3 regions of the Roseovarius sp. MBR-6 genome follow, and region 3 is predicted to be linked to each of the others. Evidence: riboswitches for the same ligand, from Rfam matches in the RefSeq annotation. Region 3 holds a riboswitch; each other region holds the start of a gene.
What was found. Region 3 has a riboswitch for thiamine pyrophosphate ahead of ABIE57_RS12810 (ABC transporter ATP-binding protein). Riboswitches for the same ligand answer to the same signal wherever they lie in the genome.
Positions count from the first base shown of each region.

Region 1: it holds a riboswitch for thiamine pyrophosphate, as region 3 does, so the genes downstream of both, thiC (phosphomethylpyrimidine synthase ThiC) here and ABIE57_RS12810 (ABC transporter ATP-binding protein) in region 3, are expected to answer to the same signal.
Region 2: it holds a riboswitch for thiamine pyrophosphate, as region 3 does, so the genes downstream of both, thiD (bifunctional hydroxymethylpyrimidine kinase/phosphomethylpyrimidine kinase) here and ABIE57_RS12810 (ABC transporter ATP-binding protein) in region 3, are expected to answer to the same signal.

Region 1 is NZ_JBEPPW010000012.1:77,539-82,640, forward strand. It holds gene thiC (phosphomethylpyrimidine synthase ThiC) at 1-1,737, opposite strand, end outside; TPP riboswitch at 1,838-1,958, opposite strand; gene ABIE57_RS14555 (NAD-dependent epimerase/dehydratase family protein) at 2,088-2,945, shown strand; gene ABIE57_RS14560 (sugar transferase) at 2,942-3,547, shown strand; gene ABIE57_RS14565 (TIGR02186 family protein) at 3,604-4,362, opposite strand; gene ABIE57_RS14570 (sulfite exporter TauE/SafE family protein) at 4,359-5,102, opposite strand, start outside.
Region 2 is NZ_JBEPPW010000003.1:40,011-45,112, forward strand. It holds gene ABIE57_RS04750 (GcvT family protein) at 1-2,285, shown strand, start outside; TPP riboswitch at 2,321-2,422, shown strand; gene thiD (bifunctional hydroxymethylpyrimidine kinase/phosphomethylpyrimidine kinase) at 2,463-3,257, shown strand; gene ABIE57_RS04760 (FAD-dependent oxidoreductase) at 3,254-4,240, shown strand; gene thiS (sulfur carrier protein ThiS) at 4,224-4,421, shown strand; gene ABIE57_RS04770 (thiazole synthase) at 4,423-5,102, shown strand, end outside.
Region 3 is NZ_JBEPPW010000009.1:126,561-131,662, reverse strand. It holds gene ppk2 (polyphosphate kinase 2) at 1-199, shown strand, start outside; gene ABIE57_RS12815 (ABC transporter permease) at 209-949, opposite strand; gene ABIE57_RS12810 (ABC transporter ATP-binding protein) at 946-1,680, opposite strand; TPP riboswitch at 1,716-1,814, opposite strand; gene ABIE57_RS12805 (heme NO-binding domain-containing protein) at 1,917-2,519, shown strand; gene ABIE57_RS12800 (GGDEF domain-containing protein) at 2,516-3,571, shown strand; gene ABIE57_RS12795 (c-type cytochrome) at 3,544-3,969, opposite strand; gene ABIE57_RS12790 (hypothetical protein) at 4,101-5,102, opposite strand, start outside.

The sequences.
Region 1 (5,102 bases), on a different contig from region 3:
CGCCATCCCCTCTTTCTGCGCCTCGGCGCGGATGTCGTGGCTGATCCTCATCGAACAGAATTTCGGCCCGCACATCGAGCAGAAATGCGCCACCTTGTGCGCCTCCTTGGGCAGGGTCTGATCGTGGAAGTCGCGCGCGGTTTCGGGGTCGAGAGAGAGGTTGAACTGATCTTCCCAGCGAAACTCGAACCGCGCGCGTGACAGCGCATCGTCGCGCCGCTGCGCGCCGGGCAGGCCCTTGGCAAGGTCGGCGGCATGGGCCGCGATCTTGTAGGTGATGACGCCGGTTTTCACATCGTTGCGGTCGGGCAGGCCCAGATGTTCCTTGGGCGTGACGTAGCACAGCATGGCGCAGCCGAACCAGCCGATCATCGCCGCCCCGATGCCGCTGGTGATGTGGTCATAGCCGGGGGCGATATCGGTGGTGAGCGGCCCGAGCGTGTAAAAGGGGGCCTCGTGACAGCATTCAAGCTGCTTGTCCATGTTCTCCTTGATCTTGTGCATGGCGACATGGCCGGGGCCTTCGATCATCACCTGGCACTCCTTGGCCCACGCGATTTTCGTGAGTTCCCCCAATGTCTCCAACTCGGCGAATTGCGCGGCATCGTTGGCGTCCGCAATGGAGCCGGGGCGCAGCCCGTCGCCCAGTGAAAAGCTCACGTCATACTGGCGGCAGATGTCGCAAATCTCCTCGAAATGCTCATAAAGAAAGCTCTCGCGGTGATGATGCAGGCACCATTTGGCCATGATCGACCCACCGCGCGACACGATCCCCGTCACCCGGTTCACCGTCATCGGCACCATGTGCAGGCGCACGCCCGCGTGGATGGTGACATAATCCACCCCCTGTTCGGCCTGCTCGATCAGCGTGTCGCGGAACACCTCCCATGTCAGGTCCTCGGCGACGCCATGCACCTTTTCCAGCGCCTGATAGATCGGCACGGTGCCGATGGGCACAGGGGAATTGCGGATGATCCATTCGCGGGTGTTGTGGATGTTGCGCCCGGTGGAAAGGTCCATCACCGTATCGGCCCCCCAGCGGATCGCCCAGACCAGTTTTTCCACCTCCTCCTCCATCGAGGAGGTGACGGCCGAGGTGCCCATGTTGGCGTTGATCTTCACAAGGAAGTTGCGCCCGATGATCATCGGCTCCAGTTCCGGGTGGTTGATATTGGCCGGGATGATGGCGCGGCCCGCCGCGATCTCGGCGCGCACGAATTCGGGGGTCACATGGTCTGGGATGCTGGCCCCCCAGTCATTGCCGTCGCGCGGTGCCGCATCCGCCTCGCGCAACTGATTCTCGCGGATGGCCACGAATTCCATCTCGGGCGTGATGATGCCCGCGCGCGCATAGGCCAGTTGCGTGGGGGCCGCACCGCCCGTGCCACGAAGGGGTTGCCCCCGCACCGGGAATTCCGGCACCAGCCGGTCGCCGGTGACAAAGCCGTTATCCTCGGGCCTCACATGGCGGCCCTCATAGGCCGCCACATCGCCGCGCGCCATGATCCAGCCGCGCCGCAGCGCGGGCAGGCCGCGCGCGATGTCGGTTTGCGCCTCGGGATCGGTATAGGGGCCGGAACTGTCATAGACCGGCAAGGGGGCCTCGCCCGCCGTGGGATGGGTGGAAATCTCGCGCATGGGCACGCGGATATCGGGGTGCAACGCGCCCGCCACGTAAATCTTGCGCGAGGCGGGCAAGGGGCCGGTGGTCACGGTGGGGGTGGTCAGGGTGGTCATTTTGGTGCTCCTCGAGCCATGGTTCCAAAGAGACCAGATGAGCCGTGGACGGGGAGGCGTGGGGAAGGGTCCCCCTTCGGAACAGACAGACCGCCATGCGGCGCGCGGTTCCCGAGCTTCCTACGCCAGTATCAACTGGATCAGGTTCAAAGGGTCGCCTCACCGGTGTCACCACCTGTCAGCCTCTCAGTCCCCAAGGCGGGACTCCCCTGCAAGGGTGAGGGTAGAACGACGATCTGCGCAGTTCAAGCGAATGTGGCGTCCCGACGGCGGTCTCTTGTCGAGAGGCGGCATTGATTGATAGACCGCGAGGGGCCGGGGCGGGTCATGTCCCCGGAAAGAGGGGGCGCATGACGGACAGGGCGCGCGCGCCGGTTCTTCTGACCGGGGCATCGGGACGGGTCGGACGGATGGTGTTGTGGCACTGGCCGGTTTCGGCTGTGCCTGTCGTGCCACAATATCGTCGGATGGTGCCGGCGGGGGCGCTTCTGTGGGACCCGATGGAGGGGCCGCGCGCGCTCATCGACCATCAGGCGCGGAGCGGACAGACATTCCGGGCGCTGGTGGCGCTGGCGGGGGTCGTGCCGGGCGCGGGCCACGATATGTCGCGCAACCGGATACTTGCCGAGGCCACGCTTGCGGCGGCTGAAAGCGCGGGCATCACGCGGGTGTTGCTGGCCTCGTCTTCGGCGGTTTACGGACCGGGCGAGCATATCACCGAGGACACCGCTTGCGCGCCCGCCAATGCCTATGGCGCGGCCAAGCTGGAGATGGAGGCGGTGGGGCGCGCGTGGCGTGACCGGGGGCTTGAGGTCTGCGCGCTGCGGATAGGGAATGTGGCGGGCGCGGATGCGCTGCTTCTGAACGTGGCGCGGGGGGCGGGGGAGATCACGCTTGATGTCTTCGCGGATGGCGCAGGGCCGCTGCGCTCCTATATCGGGCCGCGCACGCTGGCGCAGGTGCTGGTCACGCTGTGCCTGCATGACGGAGCGTTGCCATCCGCGCTCAACATCGCGGCCCCCGGTCCCGTGACCATGGCCGCGCTCGCACAGGCGGCGGGGGCAAGCAGCCGGCCCCGCCCCGCCCCGCCGACGGCGCATCAGCGCATCACCCTCGATTGCACCCGGCTTGCCGCGCTCCACGCCTTTGCCCCCGAGGACAGCACACCCGGCGAGATGGTCCGCCAATGGCGGGCGGTTGCCTCATGACGCCTGCGAAACGCGCCTTCGACCTTGTCTTTGCGCTGGCCCTCGGGGTGCTTCTGGCGCCGGTGATGGCGCTCACCGCGCTGGCCGTGCTGGTGCTGGATGGGCGGCCTGTCTTCTTCCGGTCCGAGCGGATGAAGACGCCGACCGAGGGGTTTTTCCTTCTCAAGTTCCGCACCATGACCCCGGCAGAGGCAGATCAGGGCGTGTCGGGCGGCGACAAGGCGCATCGCATCACCCGCGCCGGGCATCTTCTCAGGCGGACCCATCTTGATGAGGTGCCGCAATTGTGGAACGTGATCCGCGGCGATCTGAGCCTTGTCGGCCCGCGCCCGCCGTTGCGCAGCTATGTGGAACGCTTTCCGGAGACCTATGCGCAGGTCTTGCGCTCGCGTCCCGGCCTGACCGGGCTGGCAACCCTGCGCTATCACGCCCATGAGGCGCGGCTGCTGGCACAGAGCCGCAGCGCCGCCGAGACCGACGCCATATACTGCCGTGCCTGTGTGCCGCGCAAGGCGCGGCTCGACCTGATCTATCAGCGCCGCCGCACGCTCTGTCTTGATCTGCTGCTGCTCTGTCAGACCGTGGTCAAGGGCTGGCGGTAACGCGTTTTGGCGCAATTCCGGGCCGAAATGGTCCATCGGCCCTGTCCGAAATTCCTTTAACCCCGGCGCAGCAGCCGAAACACCGCCGAGGCCCCCCATCCCGCCGCGATGGCGATGGCAATCGACAGAAGGCCATAGACCAGCGGCTGCTCGCGCGAGAGCGTGAAGAGCCAGCGTTCCAGCCCGACCTTGTGCACGTCGATGGCCGTCTCGAATTGCGACACGACCCGGCCCTCGCGCGTGAGGAAGATGCGCGTGGGATAGATGCCCTCGGTCAGGTTCGCAGGCAGCCGGATCGCGGTGCGGAACAGCGTCTGCTCGTCGAGAGCGACAGTGTTTTCCAAGAGTTGATAGGCGTCCTGCCCGCGCCGGATGCGAATGAGCGCCTCGGTGAAATTCTCGACATCCTCGGCCATGCTGGCCGCGCCCACGGAGCGGATCGCGCGCGGGATCGAGACGCGGTGGCGCAGGTCCTCGGTATTGGTCAGAACCTGATCTAGCGGCCCGGTGGTGGCGACGGCGTAAAAGGTCGGGGCCGCATCCAGCCGCACCTCGTCGGTATTGACCCAGATGCCGAAGCGCCGATCCTTTCGCCGCACGCTCACCGGCAGGGATGGCCCCGCCACGGTGATCACCACGTCGAGCGGGATATCGGGAATCGCGACCTCGCGCTTGACCGCGCCGAACACAAGGATTTCCGACCCCTCGAAGGTGGCCGTGATCGCCACCTTGTCGCTCGACAGGCCCAGAACCACCTCTTCTGCCTTCAGGGGGAGGGCGGCAAGGCACAGGGCAAGCGCCAGCAGCCGCATCAGTGCCCCCCGCCCGCGCCGGAAGCGATGGAATAAAGCTCTGACGGCATCAGCAGCAGGTCAAGCGCCAGCTTGCCGCAGACCGCGAGCACCATGATCGCCAGAAGAATGCGCAACTGCTCCGCCCGCAGCCGCGTGCCGATCATCGCCCCGATCTGGGCCCCGATCACCCCGCCGACAAGCAGCAGAACCGCAAGCGCGATATCGACGGTGAAGTTGGTCGTGGCATGCAGCAAGGTGGTAAAGGCGGTCACGAAAATGATCTGGAAAAGCGAGGTGCCCACGACCACCTTTGTCGGCATCCCAAGGATATAGATCATGGCCGGGACCATGACAAAGCCACCGCCCACCCCCATGATCGCGGCCAGGATACCCACGCTCACGCCCACGATCATCGGCGGAATGATCGAGATATAAAGGCCCGAGGTTCGGAACCGCATCTTGAGTGGCAGGCGATGCACCCAACCGTGTTTCTTGCGCTTGGGGGCCACGCCGCGCCGGGTCTGGCGGATCGCGCGCAGGCTCTCGACGAACATCATCGCGCCGATCACACCCAGAAAGACGACATAGCAGAGCTTGACCAGAAGATCGACCTGACCCAGGGATTTCAGGTAGTTGAAGATGACCACACCGATCGCGGCCCCGATCAGCCCGCCGACGAGCAGCACCGTGCCCATCCTCAGATCGACTGTCTTGCGCCTCAGATGCGCCAGCACGCCCGAGAATGACGAGGCCACGATCTG
Region 2 (5,102 bases), on a different contig from region 3:
GCTCCACCTGGCACGCGGCGGCCAATATCCACGGGCTGCATGACAGCACCAATATCAGCCGGATGCAGCATTACACGATGCAGCTCTACCGCCAGCTCGAGGCCGAAACCGGGCAGGGTTGCGGCGTGTTCCAGCCCGGCTCCCTCTACCTTGCCCAAACGACGGAGCGCGTGCAGCAACTGCGCCTGCAGGAGGCCAAGGCGCGGCGCTATGGCATGGCCTTCCACGAGGTGTCCCGCGACGAGGCCGAGCGGCTTCATCCGCTGGTGGATTTCACCGGCATCCGCTGCATCATGTTCGAGCCCGATGGCGGCAATGTCGATCCCTCGGGCGTGACCATGGCCTATGCGGCGGGTGCCCGCGCGGGCGGGGCCGAGATCCACCGCAACACGCCGGTCATCGCCACCGAGCCGCAGCCCGACGGAAGCTGGATCGTGCGCACCGGGTCGGGCGAGATCCGCACGCCATGGGTGGTCAATGCCGCCGGTCTCTGGGCGCGCGAAGTGGCCGCGATGGCGGGCATCACGCTGCCGCTCATCCCGACCGAGCACCAGTATTTCGTGACCGAGACCATTCCCGAGATCGCCGCCATGGACCGCCGCCTGCCCTCGGTCGCCGACCGCGACGGCGAATATTACCTGCGCCAGGAGGGTCAGGGCCTGCTTGTCGGCGCCTATGAGCGCGACATGCGCTTCTGGGCCGAGGACGGCACGCCGCAGGGCTTTGGCCACGAACTTTTCCCCGACGACCTGGAGCGGATCGAGGAGAACATGCTGCGCGCCATCGACCGTGTCCCGGCGGTGGGGCGCGCGGGGATCAAGCGGGTGATCAACGGGCCGATGATCTGGTCGCCCGACGCGGCGGCGCTCTTTGGCCCGGTGCCGGAACTGCGGGGCTATTTCTGCTGCTGCGGCATCATTCCGGGGTTTTCGCAATCGGGCGGTCTGGGCAAGCTTTCCGCCGAATGGATGGTCGAGGGCGAGCCGTCGCTTGACATGTTCGCCTGGGATCTGGCGCGGTTCGGCGACTGGGCCGGGCGCGATTTCACCCGCGCGCGCGTGGCCGACCAATATGCGCACCGCTTCAAGATCCATTTCCCCGGCGAGGAGCGCGCCGCGGGCCGCCCAGTGCGCACCCGCCCAATCCATGCCATGCAGGCCGGGATGGGCGCGCGCTTCGGCCTCAACTTCGGCTGGGAGCATCCGCTCTATTTCGACGCCGCCATTCCCGACAGCGCCGGGTTCACCCGACAGCCCTGGTGGGAGGCCGTGGGCCGCGAGGCGCGCGGCTTGCGTGATCGTGCCGGGATCATCGACATCTCCAATTTTGCCAAATACCGCGTCACCGGGCCGGGGGCGGAGGACTGGCTCAACGCGCTCTTCGCCAACCGGATGCCGCGGGAGGTGGGCCGCGCCTGCCTCACGCCGCTCATCGGCAAGCGGGGCGGGATCGCGGGGGATTTCACCGTGACGCGGCTCGGGGAGGAAGAATTCTGGGTGCTCGGTGGCGGCGCGGCGGAACGCTATCACCGGCGCTTCTTCGCGCAGGTGCCGCTGCCCGAGGGCACCCGTTTCGAAAGCCTGACCGGGGCCGTCTGCGGGGTCAGTGTCGCGGGGCCACAATCGCGCGCCCTGCTGCAAGGCCTCACCGACGCGGACCTCTCCAACGCCGCCTTTCCGTTCTTCCGCTCGCAGCGCATGACCGTGGCGGGCGTCGAGGCCGTCGCGCTGCGCGTCAGCTTCACCGGCGATCTGGGTTGGGAACTGCACATCGCCGAGGCCGATCAGACACGGCTTTATTCGGCCCTGATCGAGGCGGGCAAAGCCATCGGCGCGGGCCCCGTGGGCAGCCGCGCGCTCATGTCGCTGCGGCTCGAGAAAGGGTATGGCAGTTGGGGGCGCGACTATTCGCCCGAATACTGGCCGCAGGAATGCGGGTTGGCGGGCCTCATCCGCCCCGACAAGCCCTTCCTCAACCACGAGAGCTGGCGCGCCATTTCCGATAACGCGCCGCGCGACCGCATGGTCCTGCTCGAGATCGACGCGACCGAGGCCGATGCCTCGGGCGGCGAGCCGATCTTTCTGCCGGGTGGCACGGCCGCGGGTCAGGTGAGTTCGGGCGGCTATGGCCACGCGGTCGGCAAATCCCTCGCTCTGGCCTATCTCAAGGCCGAACACGCCACCCCCGGCACCGCGCTTCACGTTTCGCTTCTGGGCCGCGCGGATGATGCGCGGGTGCTGGAGCATCCGCCGTTTGATCCCGAGGGGCTGCGTCTGCGCGGCTGACCCTTGAAGGTGCCGGTTCGCGGTGTTACGTCTCCATTATTCCGTTGGGGTGCCCCGCAAGGGGCTGAGAGGTGCCAAGCCAACCCATCGAACCTGATCCGGGTGATGCCGGCGTAGGGAACGGACCTCCGCCCCGATGGTGCCCGAAGGCCGTTCCGCGAACATGAGGAGGCGGGCATGGTGGCGTGCGCACTGACAATCGCGGGTTCTGACAGCGGCGGCGGCGCGGGCATTCAGGCCGACCTCAAGACGTTTTCCGCGCTTGGCGTCTATGGCGCAAGCGTGCTGACCGCCGTCACGGCACAGAATACCGTCGCGGTGACAGCGGTTCACGCGGTCCCGCCCGAGGTGGTGGCAGCACAGATCGCCACCGTTCTGGATGATATCCGCGTCGATGCCATCAAGATCGGGATGCTGGGCGATGCCGCGCTGATCGAGACGGTGGCGGAGGCCCTGGCCGGGTATCGCGGCCCGGTCGTGCTCGATCCGGTCATGATCGCCAAATCCGGCGCGCGGCTTTTGCCCGAGACGGCGCGCGCGGCGCTGATCGTGCATCTGCTGCCGCGCGCCGATCTGCTCACGCCCAACCTGCCCGAGGCGGCGGCGCTGTTGGGTCTGCCGGAGGCCGTGAGCGACGCCGGGATGCGGGACCAGGGCGCGCGGCTGCGCGATCTGGGGGCAAAGGCGGTTCTGATGAAGGGCGGTCACGCGGCGGGCGAGACCTGCACCGACTGGCTGATGGCCGTCGACCCCCACCGCCTTGACGCCCCCCGCATTGCCACGCGCAACACCCATGGCACCGGGTGCAGCTATTCCTCGGCCATCGCGGCGGGGCTGGCGCAGGGGCTTGGCCTGTCCGAGGCCGTCACCCGCGCCCATGGCTGGCTCCACGCCGCGATCCGCGCCGCTGACCGTCTCGATATCGGCCGCGGGCACGGGCCGGTGCATCATTTCCACGAGGTCTGGCCATGACCCGCGCCGTCACGATCCGTGGCGCGGGCGTCGTCGGGCTTTGCGTGGCCACCGAGTTGAGGGCGCGCGGCGTGGCCGTCACTCTGATCGACCCGGCCCCCTTGCCCGGTGAAGCGGCCTGTTCGTGGTGGGCGGGCGGGATGCTCGCGCCCTTCTGCGAAGGGTTCACCGCCGAGGAACCGGTGGTGCGGTTGGGGCAAGAGGCCGCCGACTGGTGGGACGCGCAGGGCGTGACGGTCACACGGCGCGGCTCGCTCGTGATCACGCTGGAGCGCGACCGGCGCGAGCTTGATGTGTTCGCCCGACGCACCAACGGGCACCGGCTGGTCAAGGCCGAGGAGCTCGCCGCGCTCGAGCCGGACCTGGCCGAGCGCCATGACCGCGCCCTGTTCTTCGAGGCTGAGGCGCATATCGACCCGCGCGCGGCGCTGCTCCATCTGCACCGCCGTTTGCAGGAGGGTGGCGCGCGCTTTGTGCAAGGCACGGACGCGCCCCAAGGGCCGGTGATCGACTGTCGCGGTCTGGCTGCGCAAGACAGCCTGCCCGACTTGCGCGGCGTCAAGGGTGAGATGGTGGTGTTGCGCACAACCGATGTGACGCTGCGCCGCCCCGTCCGCCTGCTGCACCCGCGCTTTCCGCTCTATATCGTGCCGCGCGGCGATGGCATTTACATGCTGGGCGCGACGCAGATCGAAAGCGAGGAACGCCACCGCGCCACGGCCCGTTCGGTGATGGAACTGCTCTCCGCCGCCTACGCGCTGCACCCCGCCTTCGCCGATGCGGAACTGCTGGAGATCGGCGTTGATGCCCGCCCCGCCTTTCCCGACAACCTGCCGCGCCTCACGGCCAAGGGCGACGTGCTCCATGCCAACGGCCTCTTTCGCCACGGCTTTCTTCTGGCGCCCGCGCTTGCGCGAATGGCCGCCGATGTGGTGACGGGCGGCGAAACAACCCCGGAGTTTGCCCATGAAGATCACGGTTAACGGCACCGCACAGGATACAGCCGCGCCGACCCTCGACGCGCTGCTGATCGAGCTGGGCCACGGCGGGGCCAAGGTGGCAACGGCGGTGAACGAGACTTTCGTGCCCGCCGCTCTCAGGCCGGAACAGAGATTGAATGAAGGGGATCGTGTGGAAATCGTCGCCCCTCGGCAAGGGGGTTGAGATGCCGATCTACTACGACACCGAAGTGACATCGCGCCTGATGCTGGGCACCGCGCAATATCCCTCGCCCGCGATCCTGGCGCAGGCCTTCCGCCGCTCGGGTGCGGGCATCGCCACGGTCTCCGTGCGCCGCGAAGCGGGGGGCGCACGCGCTGGACAGGCGTTCTGGGACATGATCCGCGCGCTTGGCGTTCATGTCCTGCCCAATACGGCGGGCTGCCATTCGGTGCGCGAGGCGGTGACCACGGCGCAGATGGCGCGCGAACTGTTTGACACCAACTGGATCAAGCTGGAGGTGATTGGCCATGCCGACACATTGCAGCCCGATCCCTTCGGGCTGGTGGAGGCTGCGCGCATCCTGACCGATGACGGATTTCAGGTGTTTCCCTATTGCACCGAGGATCTGGTGCTGTGCGAACGGCTGGTCGAGGCCGGGTGTCGGGTGCTGATGCCCTGGGGCGCGCCGATCGGCACCGGGCTGGGGCTCAACAATATCTACGGGCTGCGGTCCTTGCGCGCGCATTTCCCCGACCTGCCGCTGGTGATCGACGCCGGATTGGGCCTGCCCTCGCAGGCCGCGCACGCGATGGAACTGGGCTATGACGCGGTGCTGTTGAACACGGCGGTGGCCAAGGCGGGCGATCCGGCGGCGATGGCCGAGGGCTTCGCCCGCGCGGTCGA
Region 3 (5,102 bases):
GGTCAAGTCCGACGACAAGAAGCGCGCGCGGCTCAACTGCATGCTGCATTTCCTGAATTCGATCGACTACCCCGGCAAGAATCGCAAGATCGCCCATGCACCCGATCCGCTGATCGTATCGACGGCGCAGCACGTTCTGCACAAGTCCGACCACATCCTGGGCAAGTCGCTGCATCCCGACGCGCGCGCCGGGCGGTGAGGGCGCGGCTCAGGTCGACCGGCTGTCAAGCCAGCGCCGACACCCGGCGTCGACCGCGCGGTGCAAGAGCAGCGTGAAGACCGCCAGCACGATGAGGGCCGCGAACATCAGGTCGATCTTGGCGCGCCCGTTGGCCAGCAGCATCAGATAGCCAAGGCCCTTTGACGCACCCACCCATTCGCCGATGATCGCGCCGATCGGAGCATAGACCGCCGCCAGCCGCAGCCCCGAGGCAAGTCCGGGCAGGGCGGCGGGCACGCGGATATGCCACATGAGCCGCGCGGGGGTCGTCCCCATGACGCGCCCAAGATCAAGAAGCGGCTGCGGCGTGCGCATCAGCGCGTCAAAGAACGCCGACGTGACGGGAAAATAGATGATGAGCAGCGCCATGGCGATCTTGGAGGCAAGGCCATAGCCCAGCCAGAGCGTCAGGATCGGCGCGAGGGCAAAGACCGGGATTGCCTGCGAAAACACCATCATCGGGCGAATGAGCCGACGCGCGACCGGCGAGGCGGCAAGACCGATGGCCGAGGCCCCGCCCAGCACCGCGCCAAGCGCCAGCCCGATGAGCACCTCGGCGGCGGTGATCAGGCCATGTTCGGCGATGAGCGCGCGGCTGCTCCAGAGGGTCTCGGCCACGCGCGCGGGGCCCGGCAGGATGAAGGGCGGCAGGGACGCCAGCACCACCAGCGCCTGCCACAGGCCAAGCGCCAGCGCCACCGTGCCGGCAAGGATCAGGGCGCGGTTCATGCGCCTGTCCCGAGGTCGCGCAGCCGCGCCAGAAGGCTCCCCTGAACGGCGAGGGTGTCGGGATCGTCGACCGCACGCGGGACCGGGCCGGGGGGCGGCGCGACGGTCTCGAGACCGGCCTCGGACAGGATGTGGATGGCGTGGCCCATCCGCGCGGCCTCCCCGGGATCATGGGTCACCATCCACACGGTCCGCCCTGCCAGATGCGCGGCGGCGAGGTCCTGCATCTGCGCGCGCGTGCCCGCGTCGAGCGCCGAAAAGGGCTCGTCCAGAAGGACAATGGGGCGGTCCTCCATCAATGTGCGCGCAAGGGCCACGCGCTGCCGCTGTCCGCCCGAGAGGGTATGGGGACGCTTGCGGGCGTGCGGGCCAAGGCCCATCCGGTCAATGATCGCGCGGGCACGGGGCAGGTCGGGCGATTGCCCGCGCAGCCGCGCCCCGAGCGCCACGTTTCCCAGCACGTCGCGCCACGGCAGCAGGTCCGCGCCCTGTGCCATGAGCGCGATGCGCCCCGCAAGCGGCAGCCCGTCAGAGGCGGATATGCGGCCCTCGAAGCGCGTCACCTCGTCAAGCCCTGCCACAAGCCGCAGCAGCGTGGTCTTGCCCACGCCCGAGGGGCCGAGCAGGCAGGTGATCCGCCCGCCCTCGATCTCGAGGCGCAAGGGGCCAAAGAGCCGCTCCACGCCGATACGGGCGGTGCCGTCGATCAATAGCGCGGGGGCGGCGCACATGGGCGGTCCTCGGTCAGGGGCGCGCAGGGAGGGGGGCGTGGGCGTGCTCCGTTCCCTCCGCCGGTGCGAGCCGGATCAGGTTCGATGGGTTGGCGCGTGCCTCTCAGCCCTTGCGGGCACCCCAACGGATGCGCGCTGCGTAGCATCGCGGGCGCGCCGGGGCAAGTTTTCCGGCACGCGTTCAGGTTTTGTTAAAGAACGCTTGCGATACTGTGCCCATCGGCGTGGAGAGGGATATGAACGGGTTGATCAACCGCGCGCTCGATTGGTTCGTGCGCGACACGTATGGCGAGGCGCTCCGGCGGGCGCTGGTGGAGGCGCTGTCGCTTGGCGAGGCGGCGTTCGAGCCGCTGATGCCCTGCGCGCCGGAGGTGACCGAGCGGCTGCTCGCGGCGCTGGCCGAGCGGGTGGGGCGCGCGCCCGAGGAGGTGCTGGAGGATCTGGGCACCTATCTGGTCTCGCAGCCGCGCACCGAGGCGGTGCGCAGGCTCTTGCGCTTCGGTGGCGTCGATTTTCTCGATTTCCTGCACTCGCTGGAGGATTTGCCGGATCGCGCGCGTCTCGCCATGCCGGATTTTGCCCTGCCCGAAATCCGGCTTCATCCGGAGATGCCGGGGCTTTACCGGATCGAGGTGGGGGCATGTCCGCGGGCGGGGCTTCCGCTCGGTCCGGTGCTCGTGGGGATGCTCCGGGCGATGGCGGATGACTATGGCGCGCTGGTGCTGATCGGCTCTCGGGGCGCGGATGCCCGGCGCGAGGTGATCGAGGTGCGGTTGCTTGACGCCGCCTTTGCCCACGGGCGCGCCTTTGATCTCGGCGCGGGGCCGGTCGTGCGATGACCGCGGTCGCGGCGCTTGACGCGATGCTCGCGCGGCTTTGCCCGATGTTCGCCCTTGTCGGGCCGACCGGGCATGTGCTGGCCGCCGGGCCGACGCTGGCCCGGGTCCTGGCCCCGCGCGAGAGTGTCGGCGCGCGGTTTCTGGAACTGTTCGAGGTGCTGCGACCGCAGAGTGTCGACACCATGGCCGGGCTGGCTGCGCTGGAGGGGGCGCGGCTCCGGCTTCGGCCACGCACGGGCGCCTCTCATGTGCTCAAGGGCGTGGTGTGCCGCCTGCCCGGGGACGGATCGCTTGGCCCTGCGGGCGGCGTGGTCCTCAACCTTTCCTTCGGCATTTCGGTGGTCGAGGCGGTGCGCGATTACGCCCTGACGGGCGCGGATTTCGCGGCGACCGACCCAACCACGGAAATGCTCTACCTGCTCGAGGCCAAGAGTGTGGCAATGGAGGAATCGCGCCGCCTCAATCACCGGCTGGAGGGGGCGCGCCAGGCGGCACAGGAACAGGCGCTCACCGACCCGCTGACCGGGTTGCGCAATCGCCGCGCCTTCGACCTTGCGCTTGCGCGACTTCGGGAAACGGACCAACCCTGCGCTTTCCTGCATCTCGATCTCGACCATTTCAAGCAGGTCAACGATACCCAAGGCCATGCGGCGGGGGACCTGGTCTTGCGCGTGGTGGCGCGGCGGATGCTCTCGGTGGTGCGCGTCGACGACATCGTCGCGCGGGTGGGGGGGGATGAATTTGTCCTGCTTCTGCCCGGGATGACGGACAGGGCCGACCTTGATCCTGTCGCGAGGCGGCTGATTTCGGTGATCGAGGAACCGGTGAGCGATGGCGCGCGGTGCCATCGCGTTTCCGCCAGCATCGGGGGTGCCCTGGGCCGGATGCGGGCCGGTGACGAGGCAGAGGCGCTCATGGCTGTGGCTGATCGCGCGCTTTATGCCGCCAAGGACGCCGGTCGCGGTCGCTTCGTGATCGCTCCCGCGCCACCGGTCGCCTCCTCCGCCGCAGCCCGGCACGACGGTCAGGGGGTGGCAATGCGTTCCAGATAGGACCACACATCGCGCGCCTTTTCCGCATCGGGCAATTTGTAGGCCATCTTGCCCCGGGCGGTCGGATCGTCCAGATACGCCCGAAGAAATTCCGTCGCATCGCGCACATAGACGACAAAATCGGCCTCGTTCCAGCGCAAGCCGCGACGACCGGCCTCGATCATCGAGACCGAATAGTGAAATCCCGGCACACTGCCCGCGTGCCGTCCGATCACGCCATGCAGATTGGGGCCCGTCCGCCCGCCGCGTATGATGGTTCGCCCGCTTTGATCCGTCACGGTGTGACAGGCGCGACAATCCTCGAAGAGCTGTGCGCCGCGCTCGGGATCGGCGGCCGAGGCGGGGAGGCCGGGGCCGGTGATCCCGATCAGGCAGATCGCCCAAAGGTTGATTTTCATGATGATCCTTCCCGCGTGACCCTGATCAAGAGTTGGCACAGGCCTCGCAAGACACAACAGGCCATCGCCCTGCATCACAGGCTTGTCATGTCCTCTCACAACGATGTGTGCGGTTGTCAGGCGCGCAGGGGTCAGAGGGCGGGCAGCCGATACATGCCGGCCGACGAAAAGGCGAGCGATTTCCCATCCGCCATCTCCTCGGCAAAGCAGGCGGCAATCGTGCGCAAGGCGGTCTGCCGACCGGTTTGCAGCAAGGTTCGACGCGCAGGCAGCGCCGTGATGCGTCCCGGTTCCAGAACGGCCTGCGACCACAGGAGCGGGTGCAGCTCTTGCAGGTGATCGGCAATGAGCCAGCCAAGACAGCCGTGGATGGTGGCGCGCGCGCGTTCCTGCGCCGCGCTCATCCGCGTGCCGGACCGGCGCGGGGCCAGTGTCAGACCGCAAAAGGCGGCAAGAAGGTTGATCACGTGCTGATCGGGCTTGCGCTGCACGATGGCGCGCAACCCATCGGCGAAACAGGCCGCATCGACGGTGCCAAGCCCGCCCGGATCGAGCGTGAGCGCATCCAGCCAGACCCAGGCATAGCCGCCCTCCCCCCAGGCTGCGCCGGTGCGTGCCGCCGTGCGCCGCGCCTCGGTCTCGATCTCCTGATACGAGCCGAACCGCGCGGGCAACAGGGCCTCGCCGAGGGCGCGCATATGCGCGGGCGTCGCCGGATCGAGATTGATCAACCGGCCATAATCCTCGGCCACCCGCCGTCGTGGTGCGGGCCGCGCGGCCAGAAGGGCGCATTGCGCAAATGCGAGCGAGGGCGCGTCGAGGGCGGCGGCGTCAAGCGGGTCGAGCAGCGCCTCGGCGATCGCGAAATTCTCAAGGAACCGGACCTCTGCCTGTGCCACACCGCTGGTCCGCCAGGCGCGGCCGATATCGACATGGACCTGCGCCAACATGAGCGCGATGGGATAAGAGCCGGCGTGCTCGGTCATGACGCCATGGAGCGCCGCGAGGCCGGCCTCGTCCGGGTCACGGCCATCCGCGATGGCGTGCCCGGCGGCGGCGATGATATCGGCGCGCGCGCCTTGCGCAATGAGGCCCGAGACCATGTCGCCGCCGGGGGTTTGCAGGCGGTTGCG